Regions from separate parts of the Streptomyces sp. 1331.2 genome, predicted to be linked through region 1. Evidence: riboswitches for the same ligand, from Rfam matches in the RefSeq annotation. Region 1 holds a riboswitch; each other region holds the start of a gene.
What was found. A riboswitch is a leader RNA that binds a small molecule or an ion and turns the genes downstream of it on or off. The one in region 1 is predicted to bind cyclic di-AMP.
Positions count from the first base shown of each region.

Region 2: linked by a shared signal. The riboswitch ahead of CRP52_RS40355 (transglycosylase family protein) and the one ahead of CRP52_RS05225 (glycoside hydrolase family 16 protein) in region 1 are both predicted to bind cyclic di-AMP.
Region 3: linked by a shared signal. The riboswitch ahead of CRP52_RS23765 (C40 family peptidase) and the one ahead of CRP52_RS05225 (glycoside hydrolase family 16 protein) in region 1 are both predicted to bind cyclic di-AMP.

Region 1 is NZ_OBMJ01000001.1:1,220,086-1,223,323, reverse strand. Features, by position in the region: gene CRP52_RS05235 (alpha/beta hydrolase) at 1-1,074, shown strand, start outside; gene CRP52_RS05230 (MoaF-related domain-containing protein) at 1,097-1,426, opposite strand; cyclic di-AMP (ydaO/yuaA leader) riboswitch at 1,782-1,946, shown strand; gene CRP52_RS05225 (glycoside hydrolase family 16 protein) at 1,948-3,238, shown strand, end outside.
Region 2 is NZ_OBMJ01000001.1:1,020,338-1,023,575, reverse strand. Features, by position in the region: gene CRP52_RS04415 (LacI family DNA-binding transcriptional regulator) at 1-128, shown strand, start outside; gene CRP52_RS04410 (hypothetical protein) at 249-449, opposite strand; gene CRP52_RS40355 (transglycosylase family protein) at 617-1,894, opposite strand; cyclic di-AMP (ydaO/yuaA leader) riboswitch at 1,902-2,069, opposite strand; gene CRP52_RS04400 (hypothetical protein) at 2,512-3,238, opposite strand, start outside.
Region 3 is NZ_OBMJ01000001.1:5,523,307-5,526,544, forward strand. Features, by position in the region: gene CRP52_RS23755 (NYN domain-containing protein) at 1-51, shown strand, start outside; gene CRP52_RS23760 (C40 family peptidase) at 251-1,288, shown strand; cyclic di-AMP (ydaO/yuaA leader) riboswitch at 1,627-1,780, shown strand; gene CRP52_RS23765 (C40 family peptidase) at 1,791-2,912, shown strand; gene CRP52_RS23770 (C40 family peptidase) at 3,136-3,238, shown strand, end outside.

The DNA.
Region 1 (3,238 bases):
GTCTGGCTGTGGCCGAGACTCGCCCGGAAGAGCTGGCAGGCGGTGCTCGGCCGGATCGGTGCGCTGCTCGCCACCCAGCTGGCGGTGCTCGCCGCGCTCGGCCTCGTCGCGAACAACTACTTCGCCTTCTACAGCAGTTGGGGCGACCTGCTGGGCACCGGTGACACCGGCCCGGTGGTGATCCACAACAAGGCGGACGCCTCCGGCCGCCTGCTGGTGGAGACGATCGGCCACGCCTCGGTCAAGGGTGGCGGCGCGATGGGCCGCGAGCCGGGCCAGTCCGGTGAGATCCGCAAGGTCCGGATCGACGGCGCGGTCAGCCGGCTGTCCACCGAGGGCTACGTCTACCTGCCCCCGCAGTACTTCCAGCCGGAGTACGCACAGAAGCAGTTCCCGGCCGTGATCGTGAGCACCGGATTCCCAGGAATCGCCGAGAACCTGATCACCCGCTTCAACTACCCCGGCGCGGCGCTCAAGCTGCTGCAGGAGGGCCGGATGCAGCCGACCGTCATGGTCCTGGTGCGTCCCTCGCCCGCCCTGCCGCAGGACACCGAGTGCGAGGACATCCCCAACGGCCCGCAGTCGGACACGTACTTCACCAAGGACGTGCCCTCGGCGATCCAGGCCAGCTTCCGGGTCTCGTCCGATCCGCAGGCCTGGGCCTTCATGGGCAACTCGACGGGCGGCTACTGCGCGCTCAAGCTGGCCATGCGCCACCCGGACGTCTTCCCGACCGCCGTCGCCCTCTCCGCCTACTACGACGCCGCCGACGACCCGACCACCGGCGACCTGTTCGGCGGCAGCAAGCAGCGCCGCGACGAGGCCAACCTGATGTGGCGGCTGAAGAACCTGCCGCAGCCGAAGGTGTCCGTGCTGCTGGCCGGCACGAAGAAGGGCGACGGCAGCTACCGCCAGGAGACCGAGGCCTTCGTCGACGCGGTGCAGAGCCCGATGAAGGTCTCGTACAGCATGCTGGAGAACGGCGGCCACAACTTCGAGACGTGGAGCGCGCTGCTGCCGTCCTCGCTGGAGTGGCTCTCCCAGCACCTCAAGGTGCCGAACCAGACCGTCTGAGCGTCCTCGGGCCGTTTCAGGCTCAGGCCACCTGCTCCAGCGTCCCGGCGTGCAGCTCGCCGACCCGGCCGCCCTCGCCCTCGAAGGTCCAGAAGGCGCGCACCGTCAGCTTGTCGAGGTCCATCACATGGCTGACGGTGATCCCGCTCTGCTCCGTCCAGCTGACGAAGTAGACCTTCGGCGCGACCTCGGCGACGTGCAGCCGTACGTCCTCCCACTGGCCCGCGGACTCGCCGAGGCCCTCCCAGCGCAGCCGGGTGCCGTCGGCCGAGTAGGTGTTGCGGAAGGCCGCGCCGTTGTCGGCCCGGAAGAGGTAGGTGCGGCCGGCGAAGGCGGGCAGGGACGCGGTCATGGTGGGGCGGCTCCTCGTTTCCGGGTTCGGTGCTCTTGTGCACTGCGGAAGATCTCCGGCCTCCAATTTATCCGACCGGGTGCACTCGGTCAGATCTTTGCCACGGTACGGTCCGCCACCGCCGCGTCCGGCCGACACCCCCGGCGGCCTCGACGAGACCACCGGCGCCGCGCCCCGGCCGCGGGACTTGATCAACTCGCCCGCCACACAGTGTCGTTGATCGACACCACTGTGAGCTGCACGACAACCGGCCCGAGGGAGTTGTCCGTTCACGTACGGCCTGCCTAGCCTGCAACGGTCGTCCGCCCACGCGGACCCCGCCGCCGGGACGCCGAGTCCTGTCCACCCGCCGGCGGGTCACCGAGCACCGGAGCGGACAGGAGCGGGGGAACCAAGGTCGGCGCCCGGTCCGTGCGTTCCTCGTACGGCCGTGGCTAGGGGTGAAGCCGCTCCACAGACGGCCGGGCCAACTGCAGCCCGAACCCGACAGCTAACCTCGCAGGCGTCGCAGAGGTCACCCCATGCCCCAGCCTGCCGCTGCCCGGCGTCGTGCGCCGCGCCACGCCCGCCCCTCCCACCGCGGCCGCAACGCCGCCCTCGCCGCGACCGGCGCGCTCGCCATCGGTGGCTCCGGCCTGTTCGGACTGCCGTCCGTCACCGGCGCCCAGGCGGCCACCGCGCCGACCGTCACCCAGGACCGCCTCGGCCCCGCCACCATGGTCGCGGGCCAGGCCACCACCGCCTCGCTCGGTCTGCACTCCTCGGCGTGCTTCACCGCGAAGACCGTGGGCGTGGGTGTGCGCGACGCGCGCGGCACCAACCTGGACTTCCCCGGCAACGCCTCCAACGTGCAGATCTGCCCGAGCGGGGTGAACTTCACCAGCGGTGCGCGCACCCTGCCCGCCGGGACGTACAGCCAGTTCGGCTTCTGGCAGGACCTCGGCGGCGCCTGGCACAACCTGCCGGCGCAGCAGCTGGTGGTCTCGGCCTCCGGGACGGCCACGCCGACCCCGTCCCCGACGGCCACGCCGACCAGCACGCCGACCGCCACCCCCAGCGCCACGTCGACCCCGAGCGCGACGCCGACCCCGAGCGCGACGCCGACCCCGAGCGCCACGGCTGCCCCGACCACCCCGGCGCCGTCCTCCCCGGTCGCCGGCAAGTCGCTGACCTGGTCCGACGAGTTCACCAGCCCGATCAGCTGGGGCCAGCGCTGGGTCGGCGACAAGAGCACCGCGTACAAGTACGGCAACCACAACCCGGACGACAACAAGCTGGACTGGCTGAACAAGAACAACGTCAGCGTCGCCAACGGGGTCGCCACCTTCACCGCCACCTCCGGCGGCCCGGCCCTGGAGAACGGCAAGCAGTCCTGGAACACCGGATTCCTGACCACCGAGGGCTCCAGCGAGGGCTTCCAGGTCAAGACCGGCGACTACGCCGAGACCCGGGTCAAGCTGCCCGCCGGCAGCGGCGCCTGGCCGGCCCTGTGGACCTGGAAGAACGGCAACGGGGAGATCGACTCCTTCGAGTACCACCCCGACAACCCGAACCTGCTGGAGCTGACCAACCACGTCAACCCCGGCAACCCGAAGTACTACACCGACGCGAGCGCCATCGCGAAGGACCAGTGGGTGACCATCGGTACCTACTACGGCGCCACCTCGGTGGACTGGTACGTCAACGGCGTCAAGGTCTTCTCGGACGGCAAGGGCGTCGGCGCCACCTGGTCGGCGTACCTGATCCTCAACCTCTCGGTGTGCGCGGGGCAGTACCACCCGGCTCCGCAGGGGACCGCCCCGATCACCATGG
Region 2 (3,238 bases), 200 kb from region 1:
AGGCGATGGCCACGGCGGCGGTGGATGCGCTGCTGGAGGAGGTCGGCGGGAACGCCGCCCAGCGCGGCGAGTTCATGTTCCAGCCGGAGCTGGTGATGCGCGGGTCCACCGGGGCCTGCGCGCGCTGAGCCGCCGGTCGGGAGGTCCGGTCGGAGGCGGGTGTGCGGCCTGCCGACGACCGGGGGCAGGGCCCAAGTGAAGGGCCCCGGAGGGCAGTTGCGCTCCGGGGCCCTTCGGCGTGCGTCGGTTCAGCCCTCCTGGGCGGTCAGGCGGTCGGCGGTGAGGCGGTGGCCGTCGGCGGCTTCGCCGGTACGGCTCTCGGTGCGGCGGCCGCGGGCCAGGTAGTCCCGCAGGATCAGCTCGACGGCGTCCTGCGGGCTCTTGGTGCCGGAGAGCATCATCGCGTCGATCGCTAGGTTCGCGTCGAGCGTGACGGTGACCTGGGCCATGTGACTCCTCCTCGGGTGCGAAGCAGCAGCATGCCCGCTGGGAGCCGGGTTTGACCACGGGATACGCCGGAACCCCCGGGGAGAGTGGTCGGACTCTCCCCGGGGGTGTGGGCGGTCGGCGCTCAGCGGTCGGCGGTCGGCGGTCAGCCGTCAGCCGCTCACCGTCCTCAGACGCGGCCGGCGAAGTCCGGCGCCCAGTTGGCGATGGTCTGCTCGCGGACGCCCGCGCTCGGGTTGGCGGCCTCGACGTACTTGCCGCCGCCGACGTAGATGGCGACGTGGTAGACGCCCGAGTCCTGGCCGTTGTTGGACCAGAACAGCAGGTCGCCCGGCTGCAGGCTGTCCAGCGAGACGTGGGTGCTGGCAGCGGCCTGGTCGGCGGCGACGCGCGGGATGGAGACGCCCGCGGCGCGCAGCGCGGCCTGGGTCAGGCCGGAGCAGTCCCAGCCGCCGTTACCGGTGCCGCCGTAGACGTAGGCCTGGCCGACCTTGGACTCGGCGAAGGAGACCGCGGCGGCCATGCTGCCGGTGGCGGTCTGCGCCGGGGCGGCCGGCTTGGCGGCCGGGGTCTGGGTCTGCGCGGCCGGCTTGGCGTTCACGGAACCGCCGTTCGCGGACTGACCCGACTTCTGCGAGCGGTTGAACCAGCTGAACTCCGAACCGGAGGTGGCCGAGGAGGACTGGTCGGCCGAGGCCGACGGCTGGGCCTGGCCACGGTCGCCGAAGGACAGGTGCTGGCCCGGGTAGATGGTGTCCGGGCCGTCGGCCAGGGTGGCGCGGTTGAGCTCGTAGAGCCGCTGCCAGCCGCCCTGGACGTTGTGCTTGTCGGCGATCGAGGACAGCCAGTCGCCCGCGACCACGGTGTAGTCGTCGCTCTGGGCCTGCTGCTGGTGCTTCTGGGCCCAGTTGCCGGCGGCGGAGTCCGTGGTGGCCTGGGCGTCGTCCTGGGCGGGCGCGGCCGGCTTGGCGGGCTTCGCGGCCGGGGCCTGGGTCGGCTTCGCGGCCGGAGCGGCCGGAGCGGCCGGAGCGGCCGGCTTGGCGGCGGCCGAGGTGTCGACGGCGGCCGGGGCGCCGCCCTTGGTCAGGCCGGCCTGGACCGAGCAGACGGGCCAGGCGCCCGGGCCCTGCGAGGCGAGGACCTTCTCGGCGACGGCGATCTGCTGGTCCTTGGTGGCCTGGTTGGCCTGCGGGGCGTACGCGGTGCCGCCGAAGGCCGCCCAGGTGCTGGAGGTGAACTGGAGGCCGCCGTAGAAGCCGTTGCCGGTGTTGATGCTCCAGTTGCCGCTGCTCTCGCACTGGGCGACCTTGTCCCAGGTGGCGACGGAGGCGGCGGAGGCGTTGCCCGACACGAGGCAGGGGACGGTGAGGCCGACGCCCGCGACGCCGATGGCGGCGATCACGCGGCGGGTGCGGCCGGACAGACGGGTGCCGTTGGTGGGAAGCATGAAGACGCAGTCCTCTCCCACGCCTGCGAGGTGAGCTGTCGGATTCGGGCTGGAGTTGCCCGGCCGCGCATGCGCGGCTTCACCCCTAGCCCTGGACCGTTCCGGAGAGCGGTCCGGGGCGACTTACCTGTGGGTCCCCCGCTCCTGCCGTGGTGCGTTTTCGCGCTACCAGACACCCGACGGCAGGACTCGGCGTTGCGGATGAACTGGGTCCGTGTGGTCACGAACGGGGAGCACGTTAAGCAGACTTAAGTTCAAACTGCAAACACCTGTGACCCTCATCACGGTTTAGCGGGAATCACCAAAACGACGGGATTTCATGATCGGAAATGATCGTTTTTCGGCAATATCGTTGCGGATATGCACAACTGTCTCCGCCTCAGGAAGAGTGTGACGGCGCGTCGAAGCGCGGAACGGCGCATGCGTCGAGCCGGGGGAGGGGAGGTGATTCGAGCGCCTGAGGGGCCGCAGAGCAATTACCTGCAAATGACACCAGATCGGACATTCCTCTTTATTGCCTTCTTAACTCCCGTACGGAACAAGGGGAGCAAAGCGAAGGGCCCGGAACGGAAGCCGCTCCAGGCCCTTCGTGCGCACCGGCGGGCGCGCGGTGTCCATTACCGCTCGAACGACTCCCGGCCGGCCGCGTGGGCGCCGCGAGCGCCCTCCACGGTGCCCTCGGCCTCGGCGGCGGCCGCGGCCTCAGCCTCGGCCCGCGCGAGCTCCTCCGCGGACGGCACGGGCAGCGCGGCCAGGTAGGTGGAGGCGATCAGCTGGCCGACGGCCGGGTACGCGCCCAGCGGCGCGGCCGACGGGCAGCCGGTCTCCTCGGCGGCCGTGGCGAGCAGCTCGGAGTCGGCCTCCGGTCCGATCACCAGGGGGGCCAGCGCGGGGCGCTGCGAGCCGGTCTCCTTGAGGTGGTCGACGGCCGCGGCCACCGAGCCGGGCACGTCGAGGGCCGCGGCCACGACCGGGACGGCCAGCCGGGCCGCCAGCAGCACGCCGGTGATGCCGGCCGCGGCGGCGGCGTCCTCGCCGCCGGCGGTGGTCAGGACCACGCCGTCCGCGGCGGTCGCGATGGCGAACAGCCGGGCCCGGTCGGCGCGGGCCAGCCCGGCCTCGGAGAGCCGCACGTGGACGGCCTCGGCGAGCAGCGGGTGCGGGCCCAGCGCGTCGGTGACCTGCGCGCCGTATTCGGCGGCGAGTGCGTGGAGTTCGGGCAGGAAGCCGTGCGGACCGGGTACCAGCGGCACCAGGACGGGCATCGGCAGCCCGGCCTCGGCGGCCGTCGCCAGGAGTTCGGCGACGGTGCGGTCGTCGCCGCGCTCGCCCTCGGCGGTGCCG
Region 3 (3,238 bases), 4.3 Mb from region 1:
GCGCGCCCGGTGGCCTCGGTGCTGCTGCTGAACCGGCTGGCCCGGCCCTGACCTCGGTCGGGCGGCATGACGGCTGGTCGGTGCGGGTTTCGCGACGGTGTGCGCTTCCGGTGAAGTCAGTGTGGGAAACGGACTTCACGCCTTTGGGGGAGTGGCAAATCGGTTAGATCTTCACTAGGGTCTGGCGTCAAACCTATTTTCCGGAATCTCGTCCGATCGGGTGAGTCCGATGGAAGAAGGAGCCGGGCCCTTGGCCTCCCACCGCCGTCCCAAGCAGCCGAGCCGCGCGCGAGTCTCCGTGCTCACTGCTGCGGCTGCGACCGCGGTCGCGCTCTCCGCCCAGGTGGCCGCGCACGCCGCGCCGCAGCCGAACACGACGGACGTCAAGGCGCAGATCGACCAGCTCCAGCAGGAGCAGGAGCAGGCGGCGGAGAAGTACAACGGCGCCAAGGAGCGGGCCGACCAGCTGCGCAAGCAGGCCGACCAGCTGCAGGACCAGGTGGCCCGCAGCCAGGAGCAGATGACCCAGCTGCAGGGCGGCCTGGCCGAGGTGGCGGGCGAGCAGTACCGCACCGGCGGCATCGACCCGTCCGTCCAGCTGATGCTCTCCTCCGACCCGTCCGGCTACCTGGAGAAGGCCTCCACCGTCCAGCAGGCCAGCACCACCCAGGCCGAGGCGCTCAAGGGGCTGTTGGAGCAGCAGCGCCGGCTGGACCAGGAGAAGGCCGAGGCGGCCGCGGTGCTGGCCTCGCTGGACTCCACCACCAAGGACCTGAACCAGGCCAAGTCGGACGTCAACACCAAGCTGAAGGCCGCCCAGGACCTGCTGAACTCGCTCAGCTCCGCCGAGCGCGCGGCGCTGAAGGCGCAGCAGGCGCAGGACGACCGCGCCTCGCGCGGCAGCGACCGGGTCGACCTCAGCAGCCTGCCGCCGGCCAGCGGTTACGCGGCCGTCGCGGTGTCCAAGGCGATGAGCAAGCAGGGCTCCGCGTACGTGTGGGGCGCCACCGGGTCCACCACCTTCGACTGCTCGGGCCTGATGGTCTGGGCGTACGGGCAGGCCGGCGTCTCGCTGCCGCGCACCTCGCAGGAGCAGGGCCACTACGGCACCGCCGTGCCCGGGCTGGCCGCGGCGCAGCCGGGCGACCTGGTCGTCTACGGCGGCGACATGCACCACGTCGGGATGTACATCGGCAACGGCATGGTGGTCCACGCGCCGCACACCGGTGACGTGGTGAAGGTGATGAAGGCCGACGCGATGCCGATCAACACGATCCGCCGGGTCTGACGGCCCGACACGCCGAAGGGGCCCGGGTTTCGGCCCTGTGATCCGCGCCACCTCCGGTCGGGGGTGGCGCGCGGCTTTCCGTCGTTTTGCGACCGACTGGTGAGACCTGATCAGCCTTGCGTACGGCAGCGATCACCATCGGTCATTTTCACAAGAGAACTTGGGTAATCTTCCGTCTTTTTTCTGACAAGGATTTGAACCGATCACGGTTCAGTTACTAGGGTCGTGCCCCGAACCACCGCACTGTCGATCACCCAGCCCGGGTGGCGGCGGTGGTTACCGCCGAGTTCGCGAGGCAGCGGGGCAGGTCGAAGCGACTGCCCGACAGGGGAGCCCAGTGGTCGGGGGCGCTGCGGAGCGGAGCCGGGGAACCACGTTCCTCCGGGGTGAATCGGCGCCAGGTCGGCCGGTAGAACGGCCGTGAGGCGTCGTAGGGCATGCTTCCGGCCCGAACCCGTCAGCTCACCCGGTAGGCGGACGCAGGAAGAAGGAGTCCGCCTTCGTGGCGTCCCATCGTCGTCCCAAGCCAGCAGGCCGTGCCCGGGTCTCGATCCTGACCGGTGTCGCCGCCGCAGCCGTCGCCCTCTCCGCGCAGTCCGGCGCGCACGCCGACCCGCAGCCGACCAAGGACCAGGTCAAGGAGCAGGTCGACCAGCTCAACGAGCAGGCCGAGGTGGCGACCGAGCAGTACAACGCCGCCCAGGAGAAGCAGCAGACGCTGGAGAAGCAGGTCTCCGGTCTGCAGGACCAGGTGGCCCGCCAGCAGGCCCAGGTGACCGATCTGCAGGGCGGCCTCGCCGAGATCGCCGGGGAGCAGTACCGCAACGGCGGCATATCCCCGACCGTCCAGCTGATGTTCTCCTCCAGCCCGGACAACTTCCTCAACCAGGCCGGTGCGCTGAACCAGGCCGGTGACACCCAGAGGAATCAGCTGAAGCAGCTCCAGGAGCAGCAGCGCAAGCTGGACCAGGACCGCACCGAGGCCCAGGGCAAGCTCGCCGAGCTGGAGTCCACCACCCAGCAGCTGAAGGCCTCCAAGGACGAGGTCCAGAAGAAGCTGAACGCCGCCCAGGCCCTGCTCAACACCCTCACCGACCAGGAGCGCGCGGCGCTGAAGGCGGCCGAGGACAAGGCCGCCGCGGACGCCAAGGCCCAGGCCGACGCCGCCAAGGCCCAGCAGCAGGCCGCGGACCGCGCCTCGCGCGACAACAGCCGCGGCGACATCGCCACGAGCCCGGCCTCGCCGGTCGTCAAGCCGGCCGCGCCCGGCAGCTCCCGCGGTGCCGCTGCACTGTCCGTCGCCGCCTCGAAGATCGGCAGCCCGTACGTCTACGGCGCCGTGGGCCCGGGCTCCTTCGACTGCTCCGGTCTGATGGTCTGGTCGTTCAACCAGGTCGGCGTCTCGCTGCCGCGCACCTCGCAGGAGCAGGCCAACGCCGGCACCCGGATCGGCACCGACCTGTCCCAGGCCCAGCCCGGCGACCTGCTGATCTTCTACAGCGACGCCCACCACGTCGGCATCTACGCGGGCAACGGCCAGGTGCTGCACGCGCCCAAGCCGGGTGCCAGCGTCCGCTACGAGGCCGTCACCAACATGCCGCTGACCTCCATCGTGCGGGTCTGACTCCCGCCCGACGCCGCCAGGCCCGGTCTTCCGTCAGGGAAGGCCGGGCCTGCGGCTTTGTCCGCGGTTCGGGCCGATGTCCGATTACGGGTCAAATATTCGGGTCGGGAGGGGTTTGGACTCGCTTGCCCGGACTCGCTAACGTCTGCCACCGGACTCCCGCTCGACGGCCGCCCGCAGTGCGGCGGCGGGGCCGAACCGCAGGATTGGAGCTGCTGCCGCCATGCCCGTGCACCGCCGTTCCCAACTGCTCGCCCGTGCGCTGGTGCTGACGGCGGCCGCCACCACCGCGCTGGGTGTCGCGACCAGCGGCAGCGCCCAGGCCG